2 regions of the Microbacterium sp. SORGH_AS_0862 genome follow, and region 2 is predicted to be linked to the other one. Evidence: predicted binding sites of a transcription regulator. Region 2 holds the regulator's gene; the other holds the start of a gene.
The links. Region 2 encodes HrcA, which represses chaperone genes, less so after heat shock. Its sites were predicted from a motif close to TTNGCACTCGNNNNNNNCGAGTGCNAA; they were not measured.
Positions count from the first base shown of each region.

Region 1: a site for HrcA is predicted at 1,037-1,063, ahead of QE377_RS10485 (Hsp20/alpha crystallin family protein). Genes of this name have one in related genera too.

Region 1 covers NZ_JAUTAY010000001.1:2,157,007-2,166,454, forward strand. The annotation lists gene QE377_RS10475 (long-chain-fatty-acid--CoA ligase) at 1-11, shown strand, start outside; gene QE377_RS10480 (hypothetical protein) at 13-987, opposite strand; gene QE377_RS10485 (Hsp20/alpha crystallin family protein) at 1,147-1,584, shown strand; gene QE377_RS10490 (hypothetical protein) at 1,793-2,101, opposite strand; gene QE377_RS10495 (helix-turn-helix domain-containing protein) at 2,124-2,984, opposite strand; gene QE377_RS10500 (class I SAM-dependent methyltransferase) at 2,983-3,777, shown strand; gene QE377_RS10505 (hypothetical protein) at 3,832-4,146, shown strand; gene QE377_RS10510 (SDR family NAD(P)-dependent oxidoreductase) at 4,190-5,017, shown strand; gene QE377_RS10515 (phosphotransferase) at 5,027-5,773, opposite strand; gene QE377_RS10520 (pyridoxal 5'-phosphate synthase) at 5,783-6,382, opposite strand; gene QE377_RS10525 (hypothetical protein) at 6,479-7,327, opposite strand; gene QE377_RS10530 (response regulator transcription factor) at 7,324-8,016, opposite strand; gene QE377_RS10535 (histidine kinase) at 8,004-9,263, opposite strand; gene QE377_RS10540 (MFS transporter) at 9,400-9,448, shown strand, end outside.
Region 2 covers NZ_JAUTAY010000001.1:36,665-46,112, forward strand. The annotation lists gene QE377_RS00190 (PhoH family protein) at 1-237, opposite strand, end outside; gene QE377_RS00195 (HIT domain-containing protein) at 269-616, opposite strand; gene QE377_RS00200 (16S rRNA (uracil(1498)-N(3))-methyltransferase) at 640-1,377, opposite strand; gene dnaJ (molecular chaperone DnaJ) at 1,382-2,491, opposite strand; gene hrcA (heat-inducible transcriptional repressor HrcA) at 2,536-3,573, opposite strand; gene QE377_RS00215 (carboxylesterase/lipase family protein) at 3,676-5,091, shown strand; gene hemW (radical SAM family heme chaperone HemW) at 5,093-6,307, opposite strand; gene QE377_RS00225 (DUF1990 family protein) at 6,307-6,957, opposite strand; partial or broken gene lepA (translation elongation factor 4) at 7,009-8,854, opposite strand; gene QE377_RS00235 (alpha/beta fold hydrolase) at 8,907-9,448, shown strand, end outside.

The DNA of each region.
Region 1 (9,448 bases), 2.1 Mb from region 2:
CGGCCCGCTGAGTCAGGCGCGCGAGAGGGTAACCAGGCCGCGGCGCGAGCTGGACCTCGCGAGCCCCTCCGTCTCGGCGAGACGAAGGGTGCGCGCCGGCAGCGGAGGAAGCTCGGATGCGAGGCCGTCCGCCTGCTTCGCGATGCCCACGAGCAGCGCCAGATCGACCCCCGGTGCGGTGACCTCGAGCCGCGCGTAGTCGCTCGTGGTGCCCCATCGCAGCCGCTCGATCTCGCTCAGCCGAAGCGCGTGCGTCGCCTCGCCGGCGGTGATCCACATCCGGTCGCGTGACACGCGCACGCTCGCTTCGACGGAGCGTCTGCGCAACAGCGCGGTGACGATGAGATAGGCGGGGAAGGCGAAGAGCGCCCCGAGCGCGAGGATCAGCATGCGGGGTCCAAGTCGCTCGACGACGGCGCTGAACATGATGAGCGCCGTGGTGACGAGCGCCCCCGTCACGACGATGGTGGCGATCATCCACACCGTGAGCTCCCGCATCCGCATCGGGATCGCCCGGAAGCGGAGGATGACAGCGTCGCCGTCGTTCTCCCAGGCCAGCGGTACCCGCGGCTGCGCTCGGGTCTTGCCCGGTAGGAGGTTGATGACGCGGCTGAGCAGTGTGATCCAGACCCAGCCGGCGGCAGGGGGCAATGCGAGGAGCAGCCCCGCATAGATCGCGCGCGGTGCGCCGGGCGCGAAGAGCGGCGGAAGGAACTCGATCGATGCGTAGAGGGCCGGTGCGAGGGCGACCGCCACCAGGAGGTGGACGATCGCGCCGGTCGGATGCGGCATGCGCACCGTGAGGTTCACGAACCAGATCCCGCAGAGGGCCCCCGCGATGATCGTCATCAGGAAGGGGAAGAACCCGCCCTCGGTGAGGTATCCGGGCAAGGCTGCCAGGATGCAGGCGGCCGCCCAGATCAGCGGGTTCAGGGCGATCCTCCGCAGCAGCGGCGGTCGTTTCGCCGCCTCGGCGGAGTCGTTCACGCGCCGAGTCTATGAGGTCGCAGGCGGGCCCTAGAGGCGGCTGTGAGAACTAGCACTCGTGGCATGAGAGTGCTAATCTGTGATTGTTGAGTCAAGGGGGCTCAACTTAGGGACTACGGGTCGGATACCACATCCGATCCCGCTCGAGAGGAGACGACTATGGCTGCATACGACTCGCTCCGTGACCTGGAGCGCATGGCGAACACGTTCTTCGACACCGCACGGCGCGGCCCTCGGCAGATGCCGATGGACCTCTACCGCGACGGCGACCACTACGTCCTCACCGCCGACCTGCCGGGCATCGACCCCGGCTCGGTCGACGTCGACATCGACGGCCAGCTGCTCACTATCCGCGCCGAGCGCACGCTGTCGGCCGGCGACGGCGTGACCTGGATCACGCGCGAGCGGACGTCGGGCACCTTCTTGCGTCAGCTGAGCCTCGGTCAGGGACTCGACACCGAGAAGATCTCGGCGAGCTACCGCAACGGTGTGCTGAGTGTCACAATCCCCGTCAGCGAGAAGGCGAAGCCGCGCAAGGTCGAGATCGCCACGGGTGATGACGCCCCCGCGCTGCAGGTCTCGGAGTCGCAGAACTGACGCATCGCGGACAGCAGTAAGGGCCGGTCGGAGAGGCTTCCGACCGGCCCTTGTCCCTTTGCACCAAGAGTGTCCTGCAATCACATGTCGGTAGCTGCCACAGCAAAACAACTACCGTGCGAGCACTCTATAACGGTGAGATAACGGAGCGGAAGAGGTTTCCGTTACCTTTTCGTGATTCTTTGCTGACGCATAGCCGACTGTCGGGTCAGCGGTCGCGGACAGGTGTGATCAGCACCCCGCCGAAGCGCGCCTCGGAGTACTCCCACTCGCGTCCGTCGACCCACACTCGTGCCGAGGCGCAGGGGAGGGACTCGTGCTCGCCGTCCGGCCAGTGCAGCACGAACCCGCCGCCGAAGGAGGCGTTCGATCCGGTGACGCGGGCGCCGTCCGCATCCACGGCGCGAGCCTCGCACTCGTCGCAGAGATACTCGGGGTACCGGTCCGACTGCGCGACCTCGGCGCCGCAATTCGGGCAGGGTTGCGTGCCGCGGGAACCGGGGAGGAAAGCAGTCATGGCACGAGTGTAGGTCGGGTGTTCACGCCGCCGGCGGGAGCCAGATCGTGAGGCGCACGGCGTCGTCCGGCAGGTGGAGGATCTCGTAACTCCGCTCGACGACGACACCGTCGCGTCCGCGGATGCGGGTGGTCGCGCCCCGGCGCCGCTCGACGATGTGCCCGCTCCACCACGCCGTGAACTGCGGGCTCTCGGCCCCGAGTCCGCGAACGAGATCGCCCAGTCGAGGGTCGTCGAGGCGGTCGACGTTCGCCGCGCGGAGGTGGGCGACGGCGCCGCGGGCGAGCTCCTCCCAGTCGAGGAACGTCTCGCGGGCGCGCGGGTCGGTGAGCAGGTAACGGCACGTGTTGCGTTGCTCGGGAGGAAGTTCGGCGAGCCCGGCGTACAGCGACATCCCCTCCTCGTTCGCCGCGACGATCGTGCTGAACCGGTCGAGCACGTACGCGGGCTGGGGGCGGACCGCCGCGACGAGCGCCGACATCCGCGGGAGGACTTCGGCGTCCGCCGTCGGCTCGGCGGGTGCAACGGCGGCGTCGCGGAGCCGCAGGAGATGACGCGCCGCATCCGGAGACAGGGCGAGCGCGTGGGCGAGAGCCGTGAGTACGGCATCGCTCGGGTGGGATTCGCGCCCCTGCTCGAGCCGGATGTAGTAGTCGACGCTGATCCCGGCGCGGGTCGCGACCTCCTCGCGGCGCAGACCCGGGGTGCGCCGGGCGCCGGGGGAGTCGTGTCCGGGCGCGAGCGCCCTGTCCTGGCGGCGAGCACGGAGGAAGTCGCCGAGTTCGTTCGCGATGACGGGCTCCTCTCTGCTGGGTGGGTGGGCCGCTCCTATGAACAGTACGGTCTTCCGCGGGGGCGGCTCGAAGTCGGAACGTGGAGGCATGTCCACCTATACCCACGGTCACCACGAATCCGTGCTGCGCTCGCACCGCTGGCGCACTGCCGAGAACTCCGCCGCCTACCTCCTGCCGTTTCTCGGAGGCGACGACCGAGTGCTGGACGTGGGGGCCGGCCCCGGCACGATCACCGTCGATCTCGCGGATCGCGTGGCGCACGTCACCGCCACCGAGATCGGCGAGGACGAGGCGGCGCTGACCGGGGCGACGGTCCGAGAGCGGGGAGTTCAGAACGTCGACGTGCGGATCGCGGACGTGCACGCTCTGCCGTTCGACGACGACTCGTTCGACGTCACGCACGCCCATCAGGTGCTGCAGCACATCGCGGATCCGGTGCAGGCGCTGAGGGAGCTCGCGCGAGTGACTCGACCCGGCGGGATCATCGCGGTGCGCGACGCCGACTTCGCCGGGTTCGCATGGTGGCCGCAGCTGCCCGAACTGGACCGCTGGCTGGAGCTGTATCAGGCGACGGCGCGCGCCAACGGCGGCGAACCGGATGCCGGCCGACGCCTCCTCTCCTGGGCGCGGGAGGCAGGGCTCACCGACATCAGCGCGTCGTCGAGCACGTGGTGCTACGCGAGCGCCGATGAGCGGATGTGGTGGGGCAATCTGTGGGCGGACCGCATCCGTCAGTCCGCTCTCGCACGCCAGCTGGAGGCGAGGCCGGACACCGACGCCGACGAGCTCGACCGGATCGCCGCCGGGTGGCGTGAGTGGGCCGCATCCGATGACGGCTGGTTCTCGCTCCTACACGGCGAGATCATCTGCCGTGTGTCCTGACGGGATCAGACCGGGTACGGTGGCACTTCCGACCCATCGATGCCGGAGGACGACATGAGCTCCGACCAGCGCGGTCGCCCGCGTCCTCCGCAGGCGTTGAATCTCGTTCTCGCGTACGTCGCCTTCGTGCCCTTGGCGATCATCTGGGCGTCGTTCTCGTGGATCATGCTGACCACGAGCGGCGCGAGCAGTATGGCGGCGCTCATGCCGATGGCGGCGTTCCTGTTCACCTCATGGCTCTGGGTGCTGCTGGCGATCATCGCTCTGGCGCGGTCCGCGCGATACGGGAGCAACGCGCATGCGCTCGTGGTCTCGCTCGCGGCCCTCCTGCTCGCCGTCCTCGGACTCTTCTTCATGCTGCCTCGGTAGCAACGACGACTAGGCTTTCGCGAGCTACGGCGAAGGAGGCCTCATGGCGGGCAAGACGATCGTGATCACCGGTGCGAGCGACGGCATCGGGCGGGAGGCGGCGCGGGCGCTGCACGCGCAGGGGCACACCGTCATCCCCGTCGGGCGCAATCCCGAGCGCACCGCGCAGATCGCCCGAGAGGTCGGGTCGCGTGTGCACCTCGCGGACTTCGCCGATCTCGCGAGCGTCCGTGAACTCGCCGACGATCTGCTCACGCAGTACGACCGCATCGATGTGCTCGCCAACAACGCCGGGGGCATCTTCGGCAAGGTGCGTGAGAGCACGATCGATGGACACGAGATGACCTTTCAGGTGAATTACCTCGCGCCGTTCCTGCTCACACAGCTGCTCATGGACCGGCTCATCGCCTCCACGGCCACGATCATCAACACCTCCAGCGTCGGCGCGCGTCTGTTCGGTCAGCTGGATATCGACGACCTCGACAACGAACGCTCGTTCAGTTCCACGCGCGCCTACGGCACCGCCAAGCTCGAGCAGATCCTGCACGTCAAGGAGCTCGATCGGCGCTACCGAGCGCGGGGCATCGGCGCGGTGGCCTTCCACCCGGGCAACATCGCCACGAGCTTCTCGAACGCGCCCAGCTCACCCATGCGCCTTATCTACCAGACGCCGCTCAAGAAGCTCTTCCTCACGAGCATCCCGAAGGGGGCCGACACCCTCGTCTACCTCGCGGAAGGTGCTCCGGGCCGCGACTACGCGCCCGGCGAGTACTACGTGAAGCGCAAGCCCGCGCGGACTCATGCGCAGGCAGACGATGCCGCTCTGGCGAGGGAGCTGTGGGAGCGCAGCGAGCGCATGCTCGCGCTCTAGGCAGTGGGCTCAGCGCGCGTTCAGCGCCTCGGTCCAGGCAGCCAGGTGCTCGCGTGCGTAGCGGGATGCGGCGAGCCAGTGATCGCCGTGACCCGACGAGAACATGGATCCCCAGGGTTCACGGCTCTCGGCGTGGGACGAGCGCAGAAGCTCGTGCATCGCCTCCGCTCGGGCGGCCATTGCGGCGGGCAGCGCCGCACGCAGCTCGGCATCCGCGTCGTAACCGTCGATGAACGCGGTCAGATCGGCAGCGGATGCCGCGGGCGGGCGTGACGGATCGTTGAGCGTGAAAGCCTGCGCCGAGTATGCGAGATCCCACAGCCGCGTGCTGGGTGCCGCCGCATCCCAGTCGATGAAGACCCATCTCTCGCCGGTCACGAGGTTCCACGGGGCGAGGTCGTTGTGGCAGACCAGATCGTCCCCGGGCGCCGGGATCGCGGAATCCCAGGTCGCGCCCGGTGGGGCCTCGAACCCCGCGCTCGCATCGTGGATGGCGCGCACCATTGCGCCCACGCGATGAAGCTCCGGCCGCGTCAGTCCCGTCTCCGCCAGCGCGCCGGGGACGAACTCCCACACCTGACGACCCTGCTCGTCGCGGCCGAGCGGGGCGGGCGCGTCGACGCCGGCCTCGCGCAGGGAGGCGACATACGCGTGCACGTGCGGAGATGCCGGTGTCCAGGCCTTGCGGACGGTGTTCCCCGCGCGGAAGACGGGACCCGCCGAGTTGCCTCCCGAAAGACCCTGCTCCTGCTGCATCCTTCGAGGCTATCGGCGAGATGCCGCTCCCTCGGGTGCGGTGCTCGTCTCGCCCCCGCGCACCTCGTGGTGCCAGCTCTCGCCCTGCCGCTCGTACATGATGCGTGTGTGGCGTCGGTCGGGGGAGCCCTGCCAGAACTCGACGTGCGTAGGCGCGAGCCACCAGAGCATCCAGTCCGCGGACGTCAGTCCGACACGTGCGGTCTCCGGGCGGGCCTCGAAGTCACCGGCGATCTCGCCGGCGGTGGCGGGCTGCATCACGCCGCGCAGCCGCACCGCCCGAACGATCGGCTGCCACCAAAAGCTGAGCGCCGCCACCGGGCGCACGGCGAGCTGCTCGGCCTTCGCGGACGACCGAGGACCGGCGACCGCCCATCCGCGGGGGCCAGCGTCCTTGAGGATCAGTGCGCGGGCGTCGGGGAGTCCGTCCGCGTCGACCGTCGAGAGCGTGGTCACGTGCGGTTCGGCGACACCGGCGGCCGCCGCGCCGCGCAGCCACTGTTCGAACAGCACATGGGGTTGGTCGGGGAGGCTCGCCGTGTCGAGAGGCGGTGCCGACCCGGCGAGCGACGGCTGCGCCCGCAGCCACGAGGCGAAGGAGGACGTCACCCTCTCATCCTCCTCCTGCACTCGCCGAGTGAGCACGCATTGAGCGAGCGAGCACCCGATCGGATGTTCGCTCGCTCAATGAATGCGCGTTCGCGCCTAGCCGTTGTCGCGGAGGGTGACGTCACCCGCGGAGACACGGACCTCGACGGGGATGCGGGGGCCGCTGCCGGCGGAGAGCCGGTTGTCGACGCCGCCGGCCTCCAGGTTGGAGCGGACGTCGTAGTTGCCACGCGGCACGGTGACATCCGCGGACCCGGCGCTGACGCCGATGTCGATGCTGCGGGGGGCGCTGCCGGTCAGCTCGGCCGTGAGGTCACCCGCCGAGAGCTCGAACTCGGCCTCGGTGACACCCGACAGGCGGATGTCGGACCTTCCGGCGCTCATGGAGGTGTCGATCGTGCGGGCCTCGCCGGAGAGGATGAGACTGCCGGCGGAGAGGTGCGTGTCGAGATCGCCGAACGTGCCGGTGGCGCGAAGCTCTCCTGCCGACAGCGTGAGCGACGCATCGACGCCCTCGAGCGAGTGCGGGAGCGTCAGCAGGACCCGCGGCTGCTGGCCGATCCAGCCGATCCCGAAGAACCCGTCCGGAGCGCTGATCTTCAGCTCGTCACCGTCACGCTCCATCCGCCACGTGGATCGGCCGGAGGTGACCTCGAGTCGAGCCTCATCGACGTCGTCGAACCGCAACTCGAACAGCGCCGCGCTGGCATCCACCTCGACCTCGGTGATGCCGGCGGTCGAGGCGGTGAGCGTCTGCGACGAGGTCGGCAGCGCGGCGGTGACGGCGTTGGCGACGCCCGAGACCACGGTCCCGCCGAGGATCACGGCGCCGATGACGATCGCGGTGATCGCCACGGCCCTGCCGCCGGGATGCCGTGGCGGCGTCGCCGGGCTCGAGGGGGCGGCCTCATCGGGAGCTGCGGGGGGAGGGGTGAGCGTGGTCATCGTGTTGCTCCTGTCTGAGGTGTCTGCGGGCCGGTCTCGCCGGCGCCGTGCTCGACGTGCGCGAGGGCGGCGAGGACGCGGCGGTTGCCCGACTCGCCGGGCTCGAGTTCGAGCTTCTGGAAGATGGCGGTGATGTGCTTCTCGACCGAGGCTTCCGAGAGGAAGAGGGTCGCGGCGATCGACTGGTTCGACCGCCCCTCGGCGATGAGTGCCAGCACCGTCGACTCGCGCTCGGTGAGTCGCCGCATCCGCTCGTCGCGAGTGCGGCGATTCAGCAGCTGTGCGATGACCTCGGGATCGAGCACGGTCGCTCCGCCGCCGATACGGCGCACGGTGTCGAGGAAGTCGGCCACGTCCGCGACCCGATCCTTGAGGAGATATCCGAGCGCTCCACCGTTCGCGGCGATCAGCTCGCTCGCGTACCGCTCCTCGACGTACTGCGAGAGCACGAGCACGGGCAGCTGCGGGTGCGCCGCGCGCAGGCGCAACGCCGCACGGATGCCCTCGTCGGTGTAGGTCGGGGGAAGGCGCACGTCGAGGATGCACAGCTCCGGATCGGTGGCGACGACGCTCTCATCGAGCTCGCTCGCGTCGGAGAGGGCGGCGACCACGTCGTGCCCGGCGTCGGCCAGCAGTCGGACGAGTCCTTCGCGCAGAAGGACGGAGTCCTCGCAGATCAGGATGCGCACGGCACACTCACCTCCAGTGCGGTCGGCCCGCCCTGCGGGCTGTCGAGGCGGACGTTCCCGCCGGCGGCGAGGACGCGGTTCGAGATGCCGTCGAGGCCGCCGCCGGGCAGGATCCGCGCGCCGCCGATGCCGTTGTCCTCGATGCGGGCCCAGAGGGTGCCCCCGTCGCGGACCCGGACGACCACGCGGCACTCGGCGGCGCGGGAGTGCTTCGCCGCGTTCGTGAGCGACTCGGCGATCGCGAAGTACACCGCGGTCTCCGCCTCTCGTGAGCAGCGACCGTCGATGCGAACATCCAGAGCGACCGGCACGTGCGAGCGGGCGGCGAGGGCGGACAGGGCCGCATCCAGTCCACGGTCGTCGAGGACGGAGGCGTGGATGCCGCGGGCCAGCTGGCGCAGTTCGGTGATCGCCGCCTTCGTGGAGGTGTGCGCCTCCTCGAGCAGCGCCTTGGCAGCCGTCGGGTCGTCGTCGATCTTCTGCTGGGCGAGACCCAGGGTCATGCCCACCGAGACCAGACGCGGCTGGACGCCGTCGTGCAGGTCCCGTTCGATGCGGGTGCGTTCGACGTCGGCGGCGCGGATCGCTCCGGCCCGCTGGGCGTCGGAGGTGCGTGCGGCCTGCGCCAGCATCGCCGCGCGGGAGCGGCCGAGGATGGCGCGGCTGATCGCGCCGTGAAGCAGCCCGAGGCCGATCGTCGCCGCGATCGCAGCCAGCGCGGTCACGATGCCCACCACCGGTGCCCAGCCGGCGGGGATCATGCCGATGCCGACCCATACCTCGTCGACTCCCGAGAGGGGGGCGAAGGCGACGCCGATCGCACCGGTGGCGACGGAGACCAGGCTGATGACGGTGACGCCCATGACGGTGGCGATCGCCGTGTTGGCCAACGCCCGCCACATCGAGGGATCGATGAACTGGCGCCAGAGCGAGTGCAGGTAGCCGCCGACGCCCGGGCGGAGCCGGGGGCTGAAGCGCGGGGCGGGAAGGCCGAGTCCGTAGAGCCCGTCGATCCGTGCGATCTCCAGCCACCCGACCGCGTACATGACGTAGACGAGTCCGACGAGCACGACGAGACCCACGCCGAGGGCCGGCACCAGCCCGAGTCCGGTGCCGAGCATGCCGAACAGGGTGCTCAGGATGAAGGGGCCGATGAGGCCGAGCGCGGCGAGCTGGGCGATCGCACCGGCGGTCTGCGCCGGGGCGAAGCGCCGCGCGCGTCGCGCGGTGGGAGCTGCGGAAGTCATGTCTCCAAAGTAGGGGCGCACCGCGCGCCCCACATCGGAGCAATCCCGACGACCGGGTTCGGGAAAACCCGAACCCTCGCGCATGTCGGCACCCGGCGTCATGATGGACCCACCATCCAGCGAAGCGGAGCCCTTCATGCTCGAAAGCCACGACACGGCCGAGCACGCCCGCACGTCGCGCATGC
Region 2 (9,448 bases):
GTCGAGGATGCGGCGCGACGACGCCACGTCGGCGGGACCGAGATCCTGTCCGCGGCGGGTCATGACCAGCAGCTCCTCCACGAGCGTCTTGGCCGCGGCGACATCGGCGGCCGAGCCGGAGAGGGTGATCTCATTACCGCGCACGTGCACGTCGACATCCGGATGCTCACGCTCGACCACGCGCAGAAGGCGGTCCTGCGGCCCGAGAAGCTGCACCATGGCGATGCCGTCGGCCATCAGCTTCTCGACGGCTTCGGGTTGAGGCTGCTCAGGCACCGACGCTCCCCTCCGCCAGGTCGCCGGCGAGGACGTGGGCGTGTACATGGAACACGGTCTGCCCGGCACCGGCACCGGTGTTGAAGACGAGGCGGAAGTCGCCGTCCGCGTGCTCGGCGGCGACCTTGCCTGCGACCTCGACCATCTCGGCCAGCAGATCGGGCGCCTGCGCCGCGAGCGACACGACGTCGCGGTAGTCCGGTGTCTTCGGGATCACCAGGAGGTGGACGGGAGCCTGGGGTGCGATGTCACGGATGACGAAGACGCGCTCGGTCTCGACGAGGATCTCCGCGGGGATCTCGCCCAGCAGGATGCGGGTGAACACGGACTGCTCGCTCATTCCTCCAGTCTATGCGCGCGCGTTCACCACCGACCGAGGAGGGCCTCGATCGCTGCCAGCGCGGCCGGTCCCGCGGTCGATGTGCGCAGCACTCCGGTTCCGAGCCGGACCGGATGCGCGCCCGCCGCAGCGAACGTGTCGAGCTCGGCGGCGTCGATGCCGCCTTCGGGCCCCACCACCAGGACGATCTCCGGGGCATCCCGCAGCTCCCGCATCCTAGCGCTGAGCGGTTGGGACGCACCCGGCTCCAGCACGAGCGTCGGGACAGCCGCGGCACGCTGCGCGATCTGCGCGCTCGTGCGCACCTCGCTCACCTCCGGCACCCACGCGCGGTGGGCCTGCTTGGCGGCCTCGCGGACGATCTGCGTCCAGCGGGCGCGACCTTTTTCCGCCTTGGCCGTATCCCAGCGCGAGACGCTGCGAGCGGCCTGCCACGGCACGACCTCGGCAACGCCGAGCTCCGTCGCGGCCTGCACCGCCATCTCATCGCGGTCGCCCTTCGCCAGCGCTTGGACGAGGACCAGGCGCGGCGCAGGGGCGCGGACGTCCTCGCGCCGATGGATCTCGACGACCACCTCGCGCGGCGCCACGCTCACGCACGTTCCGGTCGCCCAGGCGCCTCGCCCGTCGCCGATCGTCACCTCCTCGCCGACGCGCACACGCCGCACGGTGGCGGCGTGGTGCGCCTCGGCTCCGGTCAGCACGACCGTACGGCCGGGATGCGCGTCGGAGGCATCGTCGAGGAGGAAGTGCAGCGCCATCGGATCACCCGTTGCGGAAGCGGTCGCGCAGCTTGGCGAACAGGCCCTGCTGGAACTCCGACAGGCGGGGAGCCGGCGCCTTCGTCTTCTTGGCGAACTCCTCGATGAGAGCCCGCTCCTTGTGGTCGAGGCGGGTCGGCGTGACCACGTGAACGCCGATCTTCAGGTCGCCGCGCTGGTTGCCGCGAAGCGGCGTGATGCCGCGGCCCTTGATCGTGAGCACGTCGCCCGCCTGGACACCCGCGCGCAGCTCGAGGTCGACGGGGCCGTCCAGCGCCTCGATCCGGGTCGTGGTGCCGAGGATCGCGTCTGGCATCGAGACGTCGAGGGTCGCGAGCAGGTCGTCGCCGTCGCGGCTGAAGACCTCGTCGGCGGCGACCGTGATCTCCAGATACAGGTCGCCGTGGGGGCCGCCCGCAGGGCCCACCTCACCGGAGCCGGGAAGCTGGAGCCGCAGGCCCGTCTCCACGCCCGCGGGGATGTCGACCGACACCGTTCGCCGCGCACGCACCCGGCCCTGGCCCTGGCACGTCGCGCACGGGTAAGGGATCGTGGTGCCGTAGCCCTGGCACGTCGCGCAGGGCTGGTTGGTGACGACGTTGCCGAGCAGGCTCCGGACCGTGCGCTGGACGTGGCCGCTGCCGTGGCAGATGTCGCACGTGACGGGTGACGTACCCGGCTGGCAGCACCCGCCCTCACACGTCTCGCAGAGCACGGCGGTGTCCACCTCGATGTCGCGGTGCGCTCCGAAGATCACCTCTCGCAGCTCCAGCGTCACGCGCACGAGGGCGTCCTGGCCCCGTTCGGTGCGCGAGCGCGGGCGTACCCGTCCTGCGCCGCCGCCGCCGAAGAACGTGTCGAAGATGTCGCCGAACCCGCCGAAGCCCTGCGCCCCGCCGAACCCGCCGCTGTCGCCGCCCATGTCGTATCGGCGACGCTGCTCGCTGTCACTCAGCACGTCGTAGGCGTGCGTGACGAGCTTGAACCGCTCCGCCGCGTCCTCACCGGGATTCACATCGGGATGCAGCTGGCGCGCGAGCTTGCGATACGCCTTCTTGATGTCATCCTGCGATGCATCGCGAGGCACCCCGAGTACTTCGTAGTGGTCTGCCACTTCAGCCTTCCCGTCCGCGTGCCGCGGAATCGTCTCGCGCGCGCTCAGCGCGCGCGTTCGTCTTCTTCCAGCAGACGGCTCAGGTAGTGAGCCACGGCACGGACGGCCGCGAGGTTGCTGGAGTAGTCCATTCGGGTGGGCCCGAGCACGCCCACGCGCGCCTGCCCCCCGGTCGTGTCGTAATCGCTGGCCACCACCGACGCCTCGACGAGTCCGAACGCCTCGTTCTCGCGGCCGATGGATGCGGCGAGTCCCTGCTCGTCGGCCACCATCTCGCCCATCAGACGCAGCAGCGTGACCTGCTCCTCGATCGCTTCCAGCAGCGGGTAGATGCTGCCGCGGAAGTCACCCTCTGCCCGGGCGAGGTTGGCGGTACCCGCCATGACCAGCCGATCCTGCCGGAACTCGTCGAGCTCCTCACCCACGGTGCGCAGGAGCGCACCGAGGGCTCTATCGGACCGGCTGTCGGTCAACGTCTCGGCCAGAGCCTGCGCGACGCGTTGTGTGCCCTCGCGGACGGGCCTCCCGGTGACGAGGACCGACACCTGCGCGCGGAGCGTCGCCACATCCGTCTCATCGAGCGGCTCGGGCCCCGCCATCAGACGCTGCGACACCCGACCGGTGTCGGTGACGAGCACGACGACCAGGCGCGAGCCACCGAGGTGGACGAGTTCGACGTGCGTGATGCTCGCGCGCTCGAACGACGGATACTGCACCAGGGCGACCTGACCGGTGAGCTGGGTCAGGGCGCGGACGGTGCGCCCCAGCATGTCATCGAGATCCGCCGGAGCCCCGAGGAACGCCGTGATCGCCGAGCGCTGGGCGCTCGTGAGCGGGCGCAGCTCGGCGAGGTGGTTGACGAACACGCGATAGCCCTTGTCGGTCGGCACCCGGCCGGACGACGTGTGCGGTGCGGTGATCAGCTCCTCGTCCTCGAGCAGCGCCATGTCGTTGCGGATCGTCGCCGCGGACACGCCGAACGAATGACGTTCGACGATCGACTTGCTGCCGACGGGTTCGCGCGTCTCGACGTAGTCCTGGACGATCGCCCGAAGCACGTCGAGTCCCCGATCGCTGACCATGCGCACTCCCTCCTGGCACTCGAGGTCTGGGAGTGCCAATTCTAGCGCGCTCGGGAGGCGAGTCGCCGGAAGGCCTCCCGTAGACTCTCGAGAGGAGGTCGCATGTCCCATCCCGTCGTCCACACCGAGGCCGGAGCAGTATCCGGAACCCGCTTCGAGGGGATCGAGCGCTACCTCCGCATCCCCTACGCACAGCCCCCGGTCGGAGCACGGCGCTTCGCTCTCCCCGAGCCGGTCGCGGCCTGGGAGGGCGTGCGCGAGGCCACGGCTTTCGGGCCCACATCGCCACAGTCGCCCTATCCCGGGTTCGTCGGCGAGCTCCTCGCATCGACGATCATCCCCGGCGACGACATCCTGACCGTCAACGTGTGGCGGCCCGCGGATGCGGACGGCGCCGCGGTGATGCTGTGGGTCCACGGCGGGGCGCTCGAACGAGGTACGAGCGCCATCAGCACCTATGACGGCACACCGTTCGCGCGTGACGGAGTCGTCTTCGTGTCGGCGAACTATCGTCTCGGCGCCGAGGGCTTCTCGGTCCTGCCGGACGCGCCTCGCAATGTCGGACTCGCTGATGCTGCCGAGGCCCTGCGATGGACCCACCGCAACATCGCCCGTTTCGGCGGCGATCCCTCGAGGATCACCATCTTCGGCGAATCGGCCGGCGGCGCCGTGGTCGCCGCGCTTCTCGCTCGCGAGGACCTGCGCCCGCTCCTCGCGGGGGCCGTCATCGAGTCGGGACCGCTGGACGCCGTATCGGCCGAGCGCGCCGCCCGGCCGACACAGGACATCGCGCGCAAGCTCGGCACGCCCGCCACCGCCGAGGCCCTTCGAACGATCTCGCCGGAGCGACTCGTCGCCGCGAGGGACGAGCTGACGGCGTCGTCCACGTTGTTGAAGGCCGCACCGGGCTTCAACGCCACCATCGACCCGACGACGTTGCCGGAGAACCCGCGCCGCGCCCTCGTCGATGCCGACCTTCCGGTCATCATCGGCACCAACACCGACGAGTACCGCCTCTGGTACCCCGCGGCGGCACTCGCGAAGCTCTCGCGCCGCACGTATGCACTTCTGGCGCTCGCGAAGCGTCTCCCGCGGGGCGTCTGGCGCGAGTACCGGGCGGCTTTCCGCGACGCCTCTCCGGGAGAGATCATCGGACAGGTCCTGACGGATCTGGCCGTCCGACAGCCGGCGATCGAGGTCGCGCGTGCGCGCAGCGCGCCGACATTCGTGTACGAGTTCGCCTGGCCGAGCCCGGTGCGCGATCTTCGCGCCGCGCACGCTCTGGAAATCGGCTTCGTCTTCGACGCGCTGGGCGACTCGGGCGCGATCACGATGGCGGGGACCGGTGCCCCGCAGGAGTTGGCCACGCGCATGCACGCCGACTGGATCCGTTTCGCCGAGACCGGCGATCCTGGCTGGCCCGCTTTCCGGGACGGCCAGCTCGTGCGCCGTTACGACACCTCGACGGAGGATGTGCCGCTGCCGCGCGCTGAGGTGCTCGCGGCGCTCACCCGCTGAGTCAGTCGGTCAGCGCGCGGACGACCGCGTCGGCCAGCAGCCGGCCGCGACGCGTGAGCACGATGCGACCGCGCAGAGCGGTCGCGCCGTCGACGAGCCCGTCGGCGATGAGTCCGGCCACGGCGCTGCGCCGATCGCTCGGGACCGCTTCGATCGGCAGGCCCTCGCGGATGCGGGATTCGAGCAGAATCCGCTCGAGCGTGCGCGCCTCCTGATCGGGAACCTCCCTGGCGGCCGCGGGCGACGAGCCCTGCGAGAGTCGTTGCGCGTACGCCGCCGGGTGCTTCACATTCCACCAGCGCACGCCGGCGACGTGGCTGTGCGCGCCCGGACCGAACCCCCACCAGTCGGTTCCGCGCCAGTAGGCGAGGTTGTGGCGCGAACGATGCCTCGCGCCGCGCGCCCAGTTCGAGACCTCGTACCAGTCGTAGCCCGCATCCGCCATCGCGTCGTCGACGAGCTCGTACATCTCGGCCTGCAGATCGTCGTCCGGCGCGCGGACCTCGCCGGCACGGATGCGGCGGGCGAGCTTGGTGCCGTCCTCGATGATGAGCGCGTAGGCGGAGAGGTGATCCGGCTCCAGCGCGAGGGCGGCGTCGACCGAGGCTCGCCAATCGGCCAGAGACTCCCCCGGGGCGCCGTAGATCAGATCGACGCTCACATCGAGCCCGGCCGCCCGTGCCCCGGCGACGGCCGCTGCCACGTTGGCGGGGTCGTGCGTGCGGTCGAGAGCGGCCAGAACGTGCGGGACGCTCGACTGCATGCCGATCGAGACCCGCGTCACTCCGGCGTCGGCCAGTTCGGCGAGGGACGCGGGGGTCACGGAATCCGGATTGGCCTCGACAGTGATCTCGGCGCCTTCTGCGATGCCGAAGCCCTCGCGCACGGCATGCAACATGCTACCCAGCGCCGCCGATGACAGCAGGGTCGGCGTGCCCCCGCCGAAGAAGACGGTCTGCGCCGGCCGCGGAACGTCTGCCAGCACCCGGGTCGCCAGGGCGATCTCGCGGCTCAGGTCGTCCGGGTAGTCGTCCCGTCGGTGGCCGCGCAGCTCATCCGCGGTGTACGTGTTGAAGTCGCAGTATCCGCAGCGCACACGGCAGTACGGAACGTGGATGTAGACACCGAAGTCTGTGCCGGAATCCACCACCGTGCCCTCGGGGAGAGCGCCGTCGGCGGGTGCGATGTCGCCGTCGGGAAGAACGGATGGGGCCATCAGGCGGGGGTCGTGTACATGGGCGAGATCGCGCGCAGGTACCGGCCGAAGAGCTCGCGGCGGCGGCGGCGCACGAGCGCGGGGACAAGGCGGTAGAGCGGCGCCACCGGGCGGTCGAATGCACGAACGGTGAACCAGACCTCGTCGTCGCCGCGCCACTCGATCATGAACGACTCCTCGCCGCTCACCACCGAGTCGCGCACCGTGCCCAGCGCGAACCCGATGCGTCGTTTCTCCTCGACGACGAAGATCACCCGCAGCTCCGCGTCGACGCGGTAGCCGCCGACGCGCCCGCGCACATGCACCGATGAACCGGCGGCCACGTACGGTGTCCCGTCGGCATCGAAGCGCTGGTCGGCATCGAGGCGACTGGGGGCGATCGGCTGGCCCTCGTCGTCGAACGAGACGCCCGAGTAGCTCGGGTCGGATGCGGGGCGCACCTCTGCGATCGAGATGCCGCCGTCGCGGAGGGCACTCCAGGAGAGCAGCGCGTCGCCCGCCGAGCGGAAGCGCTCTTCGCCGCTGCCCAGCTTCCACGACTCCTGTGCGGGGATGCTCTTCTCCGGCGGGTACTGGAGGAGGTCGGGAGCCTGCGTCGCCCCGACGGCGGCGTAGTCGACGGTCTCGTCCCGGAAGGTCCCACGGCGCATGGTCTCCAGCGTACCGAGCCGGCCTGGATGCACGATCCGAATGTGAATCCCCTACTTCTTCGTCTCGACGTCACCCGACAGTGCGGCGATGAACGCCTCCTGGGGCACCTCGACGCGTCCGACCATCTTCATGCGCTTCTTGCCCTCCTTCTGCTTCTCGAGCAGCTTGCGCTTACGCGTGATGTCGCCGCCGTAGCACTTGGCGAGCACGTCCTTGCGGATCGCGCGGATGTTCTCGCGGGCGATGATCCGCGCGCCGATGGCGGCCTGGATCGGAACCTCGAACTGCTGACGAGGGATGAGCTTGCGCAGCCGCTCGGTCATCATCGTGCCGTAGGCGTATGCCTTCTCTCGGTGCACGATCGAGCTGAAGGCGTCGACCTTCTCGCCCTGCAGGAGGATGTCGACCTTCACGAGGTCGGCCGTCTGGGAACCGGCGGGCTCGTAGTCCAGGCTCGCGTAGCCCTGCGTGCGGCTCTTGAGGTGGTCGAAGAAGTCGAAGACGATCTCACCCAGCGGCATGTTGTAGCGCAGCTCGACGCGGTCCTCGCTGAGATAGTCCATCCCCAGCAGCGTTCCGCGGCGCGACTGGCACAGCTCCATCACGGTGCCGACGTAATCCTTGGGCAGCAGGATGCCGACCTTGACGACCGGCTCGGAGACCTCGGCCACCCGGCCGTCCGGGTACTCGCTCGGGTTGGTGACGGTGACCGTCTCCCCCGTGTCCGTCATGACCTCGTACGTCACGGAGGGCGCAGTGGTGATCAGGTCGAGGCCGAACTCGCGCGAGAGGCGCTCGGTGATGATCTCGAGGTGCAGGAGCCCGAGGAATCCGCAGCGGAAGCCGAAGCCGAGCGCGACGGAGGTCTCCGGCTCGTACTGCAGCGATGCGTCGGACAGCTTCAGCTTGTCGAGCGCCTCGCGCAGCTCCGCGTAATCGCTGCCGTCGATCGGGTAGATGCCCGAGAAGACCATGGGCTTGGGGTCGGTGTAACCGGGCAGCGCGTCGGTGGCGGGCTTGCGGTGGTTCGTGATGGTGTCACCGACTTTCGACTGGCGCACATCCTTCACGCCCGTGATCAGGTATCCGACCTCTCCGACGCCCAGGCCCTTGGTGGGGACGGGCTCGGGGCTGGAGACGCCGATCTCGAGCAGTTCGTGGGTGGCCTTGGTCGACATCATCTGGATCCGCTCGCGCGGCTCGAGCTTGCCGTCGACCATGCGGACGTAGGTGACGACGCCGCGGTACGCGTCGTAGACGGAGTCGAAGATCATCGCGCGTGCCGGAGCCGCGGGGTCTCCGACGGGTGCGGGGATCCGCTCGACGATACGATCCAGCAGGGCTTCGACACCCATGCCCGTCTTGCCGCTGACGCGGAGGCACGTCCGCAGGGTCGCCGCCGATGAGTCCCGCGAGTTCGGCGGCGTACTTCTCGGGATCCGCCGCCGGCAGGTCGATCTTGTTCAGCACCGGGATGATCGTGAGGTCGTTCTCGAGCGCGAGGTACAGGTTCGCGAGCGTCTGCGCCTCGATGCCCTGCGCCGCGTCCACCAGCAGGATCGCCCCCTCGCACGCCGCGAGCGATCGGCTCACCTCGTAGGTGAAGTCGACGTGCCCGGGGGTGTCGATCATGTTGAGCGCGTACGTGCCGTTCGCGTCGGCCCACGGCATCCGCACGGCCTGGCTCTTGATCGTGATGCCGCGCTCGCGCTCGATGTCCATCCGGTCCAGGTACTGCGCGCGCATGTCGCGGTCGGCGACGACGCCGGTGATCTGCAGCATGCGGTCGGCCAGCGTCGACTTGCCGTGGTCGATGTGGGCGATGATGCAGAAGTTGCGGATCAGCTCGGGCGGAGTCGCGGACGGCTGCAGGGGCTTGAGGGCGCGCGGTGACATGTTCCGTCGATTCTACGGGGAGCAGCCGCCCGCCCGAGCCTAGGCTGGAGCGATGACGGTGCAGGTGGTGCTCGTGCACGGGATCCGCACGTCCGCGTCGATGTGGCGCGCCCAGCGGGAGAGCCTGACAGCCGCGGGCATCGGCGTGACCGCCGTCGACCTTCCCGGTCACGGCACACGCATGGCCGAGCCGTTCACCCTCGACGAGGCGTTCGCGACGATCGATCGTGCTGTGCGCGTCGCGGCCGAGCGAGGGCCTGTTCTGCTGGTCGGCCACTCCATGGGCGGACTGCTGTGCATCGAGTACGCGGGCCGGGCCGATCCCCCGCCGATCGCCGGGTTCATCGCCGCATCCTGCACCGCGGTGCCGCGCGGGCTGGCACTGCGCACCTACCGAACGCTGGCCCGTGGCTTCGACGCGCTCCCCGATCGCGGGATGCGGCTGACCCGGTACGTGCTCTCCCGGACGCTCCCCGAGCACACCCGCGACGACTTCGGCGCGGGTGGCTACGCCCTCGACGCCCAGGACGGGGCGCTCGCACAGCTCGCACGGCTCGACGTGCTGGCCTCACTCTCCCGCATCCGCGTACCCCT